Regions from separate parts of the Uniformispora flossi genome, predicted to be linked through region 2. Evidence: riboswitches for the same ligand, from Rfam matches in the RefSeq annotation. Region 2 holds a riboswitch; the other holds the start of a gene.

Region 1 (5,332 bases), on a different contig from region 2:
GCGTGTCCCGGTCACGGCCACCCGGGAACGCCGACGGCCCCGGCGCGCGAGCGCGGCGGGGCCGTCGGATCAGGCAGGGAACCCTCAGAGGTTCGGGTACAGCGGGTGCTTCGCCGCCAGCGCCGCGGTGCGGGCCTTGAGGGCGTCGCGCTTGGCGTCGTCGTAGTCGGGCTTGAGGGCCTCGACGATGACGTCCGCGACCTCGACGAAGTCCCCGTCGGAGAAGCCGCGGGTGGCGAGCGCAGGGGTGCCGATGCGCAGGCCCGAGGTCTTCATCGGCGGCAGCGGGTCGTTGGGGACCGCGTTGCGGTTGACCGTGATGCCGACCTCGTGCAGGCGGTCCTCGGCCTCGCGGCCGTTGAGGTGGTTCTCGACCAGGTCGACGAGCACCAGGTGGACGTCCGTGCCGCCGGACAGCACCTTGATGCCGGCCGCCGCCGCGTCCTCGCGCAGCAGGCGCTCGGCGAGCAGCTTCGCACCCGCGAGGGTGCGCTTCTGCCGGTCCTTGAACTCGTCGCCCGCGGCGACCTTGAAGGCCACCGCCTTGGCCGCGATGACGTGCTCCAGCGGACCGCCCTGCAGGCCCGGGAACACGGCCGAGTTGATCTTCTTGATCAGCTCTTCGGTGGCCAGGATCGCGCCGCCGCGCGGACCGCCCAGCGTCTTGTGGGTGGTCGTGGTGACGATGTGCGCGTGCGGCACCGGGTTCGGGTGCAGCCCCGCCGCCACCAGGCCGGCGAAGTGCGCCATGTCGACCCACAGGTAGGCGCCGACCTCGTCCGCGATCCGGCGGAACGCCGCGAAGTCGAGCTGCCGCGGGTACGCCGACCAGCCCGCGACGATCATCTTCGGGCGGTGCTCCTTGGCGAGGCGCTCGACCTCGCCCATGTCCACCAGTCCGGCCTCGTCGACCTTGTAGGAGACGACGTTGTACTGCTTGCCGGAGAAGTTGAGCTTCATCCCGTGCGTCAGGTGGCCGCCGTTGGCCAGGTCCAGGCCCAGCACGGTGTCGCCGGTCTGCAGCAGACCGAAGTACACCGCGGCGTTCGCCTGCGCGCCGGAGTGCGGCTGCACGTTCGCGGCCTCGGCGCCGAACAGCGCCTTGAGCCGCTCGATGGCGAGGTTCTCGACGACGTCGACGTACTCGCAGCCGCCGTAGTAGCGGCGCCCGGGGTACCCCTCGGCGTACTTGTTGGTCAGTACGGAGCCCTGGGCCTCGAGGACCGCGACGGGCGCGAAGTTCTCGGAGGCGATCATTTCCAGGGTCGACTGCTGGCGGTGCAGCTCGTCGGCGACGGCGGCGGCGACCTCAGGGTCCACCTCGGCCAGGGGACGGTCCAGGATCGTCACGGTGGGTCAGCTCCTCGATCGGGTGCTCAGGCGCCGGTGAAGGCGATGTACTCGTCGGCGGACAGCAGCGCGTCGGACTTCTCCGCCGGGGTGTCCAGGCGCACCTTGATCAGCCAGCCGTCGCCGTACGGGTCGGAGTTGACCAGTTCGGGTTCGTCGACGACCGCCGTGTTGACCTCGACGACCTCGCCGTCGGCGGGGGCGAAGATGTCGCTCACCGACTTCGTCGACTCCAGTTCACCACAGGGCTCGCCCGCGGTGACCCGCGTGCCGACCTCGGGAAGCTGGACGAAGACCACGTCGCCGAGGGCGTTGGCCGCGAACTCCGAGATGCCGATGACGGCCGGGTCGCCGTCCGTCGTCAGCCACTCGTGGTCCTTGCTGTAGAGCAGGTGCTGGGGTGCGCTCACAGGTCCATTCTCCATTCCGGGAGGGCGGCGCCGATCCTCAGGGGATTTCGTGCCGGTTTGCGGGGTTTCGCAGCGGGGGTTCCGCTGGCTCTTGCTGCGGGTCTTGCTGCGGGTCGTGCGCGGGCCGCCGGGACGGGCGGCCCGGGTCAGGCGCGCTTGTAGAACGGCAGGGCGACCACGTCGACGGGCTCGGCGGTGCCGCGGACGTCGACGGCCAGGCGGGTGCCCGGCTCGGTGCGGTCGACGGGCACGTACGCCATCGCGATCGGCGCGCCCAGCGTCGGCGACGGCGCGCCGGAGGTGATCTCGCCGATCGGCTCCTTGGTGTCCGGGTCGAGCACCGCGTATCCGGCGCGCGGCACGCGGCGGCCGACGGCGCGCAGGCCGACGAGGGCCGCGGCCGGGCCGGCCTGCTCGCGCGCGGCGAGCGCGTCGCGGCCGACGAAGTCCTCCGGCTTGTCGAGGCGCACGACGCGGCCGAGGCCGGCTTCGTACGGGGTGCGCGCGGTGGACAGCTCGTGCCCGTACAGCGGCATGCCGGCCTCCAGGCGCAGCGTGTCGCGGCACGACAGGCCCGCGGGGATGAGGCCGTGCGGAACGCCGGCCTCGGCGAGCGCGGTCCACAGGCGCTCGGCGTCGGCGGGGGCACAGAACAGTTCGAAGCCGTCCTCGCCGGTGTAGCCCGTGCGGGCGAGCAGCACGTCCACGCCGGCGACGGTGGCGCGGTCGGCGGCGTAGTACTTGACCGCGTCGAGGTCGAGGCCGGTGAGCGGGGCGAGGATCGCGACGGCGTGCGGGCCCTGCACGGCGAGCAGCGCGTAGTCCTCCGACCGGTCGGCCACGGCGGCGTCGAAGCCGGCCGCGCGGGCGACGAGTTCGGCGGCGACCACGTTGGCGTTGGAGGCGTTGGCGACGACCAGGAACTCCGTGTCGCCGGTGCGGTAGACGATCAGGTCGTCGAGGATGCCGCCGTCGGCGTCGCAGATCATCGTGTAGCGGGCGCGGTCGACGCCGATCTTGGACACGTAGCCGACCAGCGCGTGGTCGAGTGCGCGAGCCGCCTCGGGGCCGGTGACCGCGATCTCGCCCATGTGCGTGAGGTCGAACAGGCCGGCGGCTTCGCGGACCGCCCGGTGCTCGGCCGACTCGCTGCCGTAGCGCAGCGGCATCCGCCACCCGGCGAAGTCGGTCATGGTGGCGCCGAGCGCGTCGTGCACCGCGTCGAGCGGCGTACGGCGCTCGCGGGGTGCCTCGGCGGCGGGGGAGGGGCTGGACGTCATCGGCTGGACTCCTCGCGGGTGGGGCCGGCGGCTGGGGCCGAAGGGAACCTGATCGCCATGATTTCGTGCGGATTGTCGCGATGTCGCGCGCACACGCGCCGGGCAGGCGGTGCGGCGGCGCGCGATCGGCGGCCCGCCGGCACGCAAAGCAGCGCGGCAGCCCGCACGACAGGCGCGACGGCGGGCGGGACAAAAGACGGCGCGAGCGGCGGCGCAGGCGGCGGGCACAACAGGCGGTCCGGCAAGGGGGCTCCCTGGGCGTCGCGCGGCACGCCGGACAAGCCGGGCACGCAGCACGGGGCTGGTGGGTCGCCTCCCCCTCTGTCATGGACCTGAGAGCTTCACGCGCGGGCCCGAGCGGAGTCGGGCGGACCGCGGCTTGCACCGTGGGTGAGCCCCGCCGGGCGTGCGCGGGACTGCTTTCCAGAGTCGCCTCACCCGCACGGTACTTGGGGCCTGAGAGTTTCCGGGGAGGAATTGCTCCTTCGGCGCCCCGGGACGCTCGGCCGGAAGGCCGCGCGGCGTCGGGGGCTCTCCCGCATGGGGTCGAGGGCCGGTGTGAAGTTGTGGGCGCATGCTATCGGTCCCGCCCGGGGATGCCGCGGGCGTGTCGGAGGTTTCTCCGATCGGCACCCGCGGCTTCCGTTGCTAGCGTGGGCGCGACCAGGCCGGATACCGCGGCCGACCGGAGACGCACGCACCGCACAGAGAGGCTTGCCCGTGGCGACCACGCGCACCGCGACCACTGACTGGAAGGGCCCGCTCATCGGCGGCTCGGGGACCGTTTCGCTCGACTCCTCGGGCGTGGGGACCTACGAGGTGTCCTGGCCGTCCCGCGCGGAGGCGGCGAACGGCAAGACCAGCCCCGAGGAACTCATCGCGGCCGCCCACTCGTCCTGCTACTCGATGGCGCTCTCGCACGCCCTCGCGGGCCGCGGGACGCCGCCCGACTCGCTGGAGACCCGGGCGGACGTGACCTTCCAGCCCGGCGAGGGCATCACCGGCATCGTGCTGTCGGTCAAGGCACACGTGCCGGGTATCAGCACCGAGGACTTCGCGGCGGTTGCGGCGGACGCCAAGGAGAACTGCCCGGTGAGCAAGGCGCTCAAGGCCGGCGTGCCGATCTCGCTGCAGGCCGAACTCCTCGGCTGAGCGGCAGACGCACGCGACGGCGGGGACCGGAAGGTCCCCGCCGTTCGCATGTCCGCGGCCGCCGCCCCGCCGCCTCGGCCCCGCCACGCCCTAGGCTGGCCGCAGATCATCAATTGGAGGTGGCCCGGTGGCGTTCCCCGCGAACCATGTCGAGCAGTGCCTGGCCGCGGCCCTGCACGATCCGGCGCGGACCGGCGAGCTGCTGGCGGTGCTCGCGGACGCCGAGGTCTGGGTGCCGCTGCCCGCGGGCGGCAGCCCGCAGGACACCGAACTCACGCTGCCCACCACGGAAATCGACGGCCTGCCGTACGTGCCCGTGTTCAGCTCCGAGGAGCAGCTGCGCCGCGCCGCGGGCCTGATGCCGTTCACCGTCGCCCCGGTCCGCGAGTTCGCCCGCGGCCTGCCGCCGCACGTCGGCATGGCGGTCAACCCGGGCGGCGAGGTCGGCATCCCGATACCGCCGCAGGGCGTCCTGGAGCTGTCCCGCCCGCCGGGCGCCGGGGCGATGGGCGCCCGCGTGACGCTGGCCGAGCCGGAGCCCGCCGAGGAGCCGTACGTCTTCCTCGCCGCGGCCGCCGAGGAGTTCGCCGTGACCCCGGTCGTGCTCACCGCCAGGCGCGCCCTCGGCGTCGTCGAATCCGACGCCCCGTGTCTGTTCGTCGGCGTCGAACTCGACCGCTGGCAGGAGGAGGACCGCCGTGCCACCGTGGCCGCGCTGGAGCGCGCCGTGGCCCGCGCCGGATCCCCGTGGCCGGTCAACCTCGTGCTCATCGATCTCGCCCAAGACCCCATCGGCGACTGGATGCTGGACGCGGTCCGCCCGTTCTACGAACGCCCTTGACGCCTGTCGGCACATACGATGGTTGCCTTCGTCACGCACCGCACGGGGAGGACACCGGTGGCGTTTCCCGCCAACGAGGTCGAGCACGCGATGCGGCAGGTCGCGCCGCAGGGATACGAAGCCTACGAAGTCCTGCTCCAGGCCCTGGACCGGGGCCACGTCTGGATGCTGCTCTGGCAGGGACAGCCCGGCAGCCCGGACGCGCAGTACGGGAACATGGAGGTCCACGGCTCGCACTACGCCCCGGCCTTCACCTCCGAGGAGCAGCTCCGGGAGAGCCGCTGGGACCGCGGGTGGGA
Region 2 (5,332 bases):
CGTCGGCGCGTGGAAGCCGTAGTCGACGAGCCGTTTGGCGACGTCGTCCACGGTCACCCCGGTGGCCTTGGTGATCCCCCGCAGGTCGACGATGCACTCGTGCGCGACCAGGTCCGCGGGCCCCGTGTAGAGCACCGGGAAGTGCGGCGCGAGGCGCTTGGCGATGTAGTTGGCACTCAGCACCGCAACCTGGGTGGCGCGCTTCAGGCCGTCCGGGCCCATCAGGCGGATGTACGTCCACGAGATCGGCAGGATCGCCGCCGACCCCCACGGCGCCGCGGAGATCGGCCCCACGCCGGTCGCCGGGCCCGCGGTCGGCTGCAGCGGATGGTTCGGCAGGTACGCCGCGAGGTGCTCGCGGACCGCCACCGGGCCGACGCCCGGACCGCCGCCGCCGTGCGGGATGCAGAAGGTCTTGTGCAGGTTCAGGTGCGACACGTCGGCACCGAACGCGCCGGGCTTCGCCAGGCCGACCAGCGCGTTCAGGTTCGCGCCGTCCACGTACACCTGGCCGCCCGCGTCGTGCACGAGCGCGCACACGTCGCCGATGTGCTCCTCGAACACGCCGTGCGTGGACGGGTAGGTGACCATGAGCACCGCGAGGCTGTCCCGGTGCGCCTCGATCTTGGCCTTGAGGTCGTCGAGGTCGACGTCGCCGTTCTCCCCGGTGCCGACCACCACGACGCGCATCCCGGCCATCACGGCGCTCGCCGCGTTGGTGCCGTGCGCCGACGACGGGATCAGGCACACGTCGCGCCCGGTGTCGCCGTTGGCGCGGTGGTAGGCGCGCACCGCGAGCAGCCCGGCCAGTTCGCCCTGCGACCCGGCGTTCGGCTGGATGGAGACCTTGTCGTAGCCGGTGACCGCGACCAGCGCGTCCTCGAGGCCGTGGATCAACTCCAGGTAACCGGCGGCCTGGTCGGCGGGTGCGAAGGGGTGGATCTGCGCGAACTCGGGCCAGGTGATCGGCTCCATCTCGCTCGTCCCATTGAGCTTCATGGTGCACGAGCCGAGCGGGATCATGCCGCGGTCGAGCGCGTAGTCCTTGTCGGCGAGGCTGCGCAGGTAGCGCAGCATGTCCGTCTCCGAGCGGTGCGCGTGGAAGACCGGGTGGGCCAGGTAGTCGTCGGTGCGCAGCAGCCCCTCGGGCAGCGCGTCCGGGGTGGCCTCGTCCAGCGCCGCGACGTCCTGCCCGGCGACGCCGAAGGCGCGCCACACGGCGGCGAGGTCCTCGCGGGTGGTGGTCTCGTCGCAGCTGATCGACACGTGGTCGTCGTCGGCCTGGTACACGTTGACGCCTTCGCCGCGCGCCGACTCGCGCACCGCGGCCGCCCGGCCCGGGACCCGGACGTGCACGGTGTCGAAGAACGCGCCGTGCGCGACCTCGACCCCGCCCGCGCGCAGCCCGGCGGCCAGCACCGCCGCGTACCGGTGGGTGCGGCGGGCGATCGCGGCGAGGCCCTCGGGGCCGTGGTAGACGGCGTACATGCCGGCCATGACGGCGAGCAGCACCTGCGCGGTGCAGATGTTGCTGGTCGCCTTCTCGCGGCGGATGTGCTGCTCGCGGGTCTGGAGCGCGAGGCGGTAGGCCTGGTCGCCCGCGGCGTCGACGGAGACGCCCACGAGGCGGCCGGGCAGCGAACGGGCGAGCTTGTCGCGGACCGCCATGTAGCCGGCGTGCGGGCCGCCGAAGCCCATCGGCACCCCGAACCGCTGCGTGGTGCCGACGGCGATGTCGGCGTCCATGCTGCCGGGCGAGGCGAGCAGGGTGAGCGCGAGCAGGTCGGCGGCGACCGCGACGAGCGCGCCGCGGCCGTGCGCGTCCGCGATCAGTGGCGCGAGGTCGCGCACCCGGCCGTCGGCACCCGGGTACTGGAGCAGCGCACCGAAGAACTCGCCCTCGGGCAGTCCCGCGGAGGTGTCCGCGACGACGACGTCGATGCCGAGCGCCTCGGCACGCGTCCGCACCACGGCGATCGTCTGCGGCAGACACGCCGCGTCCACGACGAACACGTTGCTCTTGGCCCGTCCGGCACGGCGCGCGAGCGTCATGGCCTCGGCGGCGGCGGTGCCTTCGTCGAGCAGCGACGCGCCCGAGACCGGGAGGCCGGTGAGGTCGGCGACCATCGTCTGGAAGTTCAGCAGCGCTTCCAGGCGGCCCTGCGAGATCTCCGGCTGGTACGGGGTGTAGGCCGTGTACCAGGCCGGGTTCTCCAGCACGTTGCGGGTGATGACCGGCGGCGTGTGGGTGCCGTAGTAGCCGAGGCCGATCATCGGCCGCAGCACGGTGTTGCGCGACGCGAGGGCGCGGAGCTGCTCGTGCACGTCGGCCTCGGAGACCGCGGCGGGCAGGTCGAGCGCCTCAAGGGTGCGGATGGCGCCGGGGACGGCGGCGTCGGTCAGCTCGTCGAGCGAGCCGTAGCCGACGTGCGCCAGCATCTTGGCCTGCTCGTCGGCATCCGGGCCGATGTGCCGGGCGGTGAACGGCGACGCGGCCTCGAGCGCGGCGAGGCTGCCGGGACCGGACGCGTGGTGCGATGACGACGAGCTCACGTGGAGGCCTCCAGTGTCGCGGAGGAGACCGCGCGGGTCGCGCGACCTCTCTGCCTCCCCCTCTGTCATCGATACCTGAGAGCTTCACCCGAGCGCCGCAGAAACGCGGAACGGGCTTTCACCGTCGGTGAGCCCCGGCCGCACTCCGCCGGAAAACCGGCGGAACCCGAACGGGACTGCTTTCCAGAGTGCCCATGGCCACGCGGTACGGGTGCCTGAGAGATTCCGGGGAGGGGTTGCTCCTTCGGCGCCCGGATCGGTGTCCGGGACTCTCCCGCGCGACTGTTGGTGCGCCCTCAACGCTACCAGTGCGCCGCCGACGGATAGGCGGAAGATCACCCCGGGACCTGCGGAAACGAGGTCTACGCGGGTAGTGCGACCGGTCGGCCCGCCACCCCCACGGGTTTCCCGGTTTCCCAACCGCCCGTCCAGCCCCGCGGGTACGGTGGGTGGCCGTGCTCGCCGACCTTCCCTCCAGCCCCGCCGGTCCCGCTCCGGCCTGGCCCGCCGCCTACCCGCGTGACTTCGCCGTCGTGGACGTCGAGACGACCGGCCTGACCGTCCGCGACCGCGTCGTATCCGTCGCCGTCCTGCTGCTCGACGCCGGCGGCACGGTGACCGGCCGCTGGTCGACCCTCGTCGACCCGCGACGCGACCCGGGCCCGACCCACATCCACGGCCTGACCCGCGAGGCTCTCACCGGACAGCCGCTGTTCGCGGCGATCGCCGACGACCTCGCCGAACTCCTCGAAGACCGCGTCCTGGTCGCCCACAACGCCGCCTTCGACTGGAAGATGCTCGCCGCCGAATACGGCCTGCTCGGCCGTGACATGCCGACCACGGCCCGGCTGTGCACACTGACCCTCGCCAAACGCCTCGACCTGCCGCTGCCCGACTGGCGTCTGGCCAGCCTCGCCGCGTACTACCAAGTGCGGCAGTTCCGCGCGCACGACGCCGAGGACGACGCCCGGGTGCTCGCCGAGGTGTTCCGCCCCGCGCTGCACGAGGCCGCACGGCGCGACCTGCCGCTGCCGGTGACGACACCCGACCGGCGGAGCGCGGCACGCGTACCGGCGCAGCGCCGTGCCCCGAAAGCGGCGTGCGCGTACGCCAACCCGGGGCCGCTGCGCGACGGCGTGCTGGTGCAGGGCATGCGGGTGGCGTTCACCGGCGACACGCGGGTCCCCCGCGAGGAGCTGGAGGCCCGCGCGACGGCCGCGGGGCTGCACGTGACCGGAAGCGTCAGCGGAAAAACGTCCCTGCTGGTCACCAACGACACGGACACCGGGACGGGCAAGAACCGCGCCGCGCGCGAGCGGGGCGTTCCGGTCGTCGACGAGGCGGCGTTCGTGGCGATGCTGGCGGGGGTGCGCGAAGGCGCACGGGTCGGGGGCGCAGTTCCGGACGGTGCGGGACGGGCCACCGGCTCGGAGGCGCCGAGCACGGCCGCGCCCACGGCTGCCGGGGAAGCCACTGCCGAAGAGGCTTTCGCCGGGACCGCACCGGGCGAGACCGCCGCCGGCGCCGCCGCGGCGGCCGGGGGCTTGGCCGGGGGCTTGGTCAGGGGCTCGGTCGAGGGCTCGGCCGAGGGCTCGGGAAGCGCCGCCGGTGGGCGACCGGACGCGCCCGCCCCCACGCCCGACGCTCCCCCGCACACCCCGCCGGCGGCGCCCGCCGAGCAGGGCTCCGACGCCGCTTCGCCCGCCGCTCGCGCGCGGCGCCCCGGTCCCGCCAACGTCCTGATCCTGCACGGGCGCGACGAGCACGGCGAGGGCGGCCGGGTGCGGGCGCTCGTCGTGGAGCGCGGGCATCGGCTGCGGGTCAACCTGACGCCCACGGTCGACGTCGTCCTCGTCCTGCCGGGTGCCGCGGCCGATCCGCGGACCGCGCGGGCGGCGGCGCTGGGCATTCCGTGCCTCGCCGTCGACGCGTGGCAGGCCCAGTCCGCGTCGCCGGAAGCGGAAGCGGAAGCGGAAGCCCACGGCGTGACCGATCCGGCCGCCTGCCGCGAGCTGCCGCGCGGTGGCGCGCACGACCTGCCCGGCGGTGCCACCCCCGGTGTCTGGACGCTGCACGCGTCGTGGCGGTGGGACTGCGGCGACGGCGAGGTGGATGTCGTCGCGTTCGTCCTCGGGGCCGACGAGAAGGTCCGCGGCGACGACGACTTCGTATTCTGGAACCACCTGTCGACCGACGACGGCACCGTGTCGCTCGACGTCATGGGCCCGGCCGAACAAGGCATCACCGTCGATCTCGACCGCCTCGGCCCCGCGGTGGCGCGCATCGCCGTCGCGGCGGTGCTCGACGGCGGGAGCACGTTCGACGCGGTGGGGGCGATCGAGGTCCAGACGGCCCCGCACCAGGCGGCCGCGCACACGCACTCGGTCCTCGACGCCGCGACCACCGAGCGCGTCCTGCTCCTCGGCGAGTTCTACCGGCGCGGCACCGGATGGCGGTTCCGCGCCCAGGGCCAGGGCTACGAATTCGATGCGATCGCGCTGGCGCGGTCCTACGGGGTCGACGTCGAGGAGTAGCAGTCAGGGGCCGCGCCGGTCGATCGCGCGCATCGCCGACGGTCGACCGGCCGGGTCCGGTCACGCCCCGGCAAGCACCCGCATCCCCGCCGGTATGCGCCCTGCCCCCGTCGCACCGGCACGGGCCGCGACCGCTCACCCTTCCGCCGTCGGCGGCTCCCCCTCCCCCTCCGCCACCAGCGGCAGCGGCGCCGATGCCGTCAAGTCCGGATCGTCCACCGGGAACGTCCGCACACGCCCAGGCG

The links. A riboswitch is a leader RNA that binds a small molecule or an ion and turns the genes downstream of it on or off. The one in region 2 is predicted to bind glycine.
Region 1: it holds a riboswitch for glycine, as region 2 does, so the genes downstream of both, gcvT (glycine cleavage system aminomethyltransferase GcvT) here and gcvP (aminomethyl-transferring glycine dehydrogenase) in region 2, are expected to answer to the same signal.

Annotation. Positions count from the first base shown of each region.
Region 1 is NZ_JBMULZ010000010.1:129,181-134,512, forward strand. Features, by position in the region: gene glyA (serine hydroxymethyltransferase) at 85-1,350, opposite strand; gene gcvH (glycine cleavage system protein GcvH) at 1,377-1,760, opposite strand; gene gcvT (glycine cleavage system aminomethyltransferase GcvT) at 1,907-3,040, opposite strand; glycine riboswitch at 3,474-3,589, opposite strand; gene ACPA54_RS22410 (OsmC family peroxiredoxin) at 3,761-4,192, shown strand; gene ACPA54_RS22415 (enhanced serine sensitivity protein SseB C-terminal domain-containing protein) at 4,320-5,033, shown strand; gene ACPA54_RS22420 (enhanced serine sensitivity protein SseB C-terminal domain-containing protein) at 5,091-5,332, shown strand, end outside.
Region 2 is NZ_JBMULZ010000019.1:41,929-47,260, forward strand. Features, by position in the region: gene gcvP (aminomethyl-transferring glycine dehydrogenase) at 1-2,469, opposite strand, end outside; glycine riboswitch at 2,612-2,744, opposite strand; glycine riboswitch at 2,747-2,840, opposite strand; gene ACPA54_RS31455 (DEDDh family exonuclease) at 3,009-5,087, shown strand; gene ACPA54_RS31460 (DNA polymerase IV) at 5,223-5,332, opposite strand, start outside.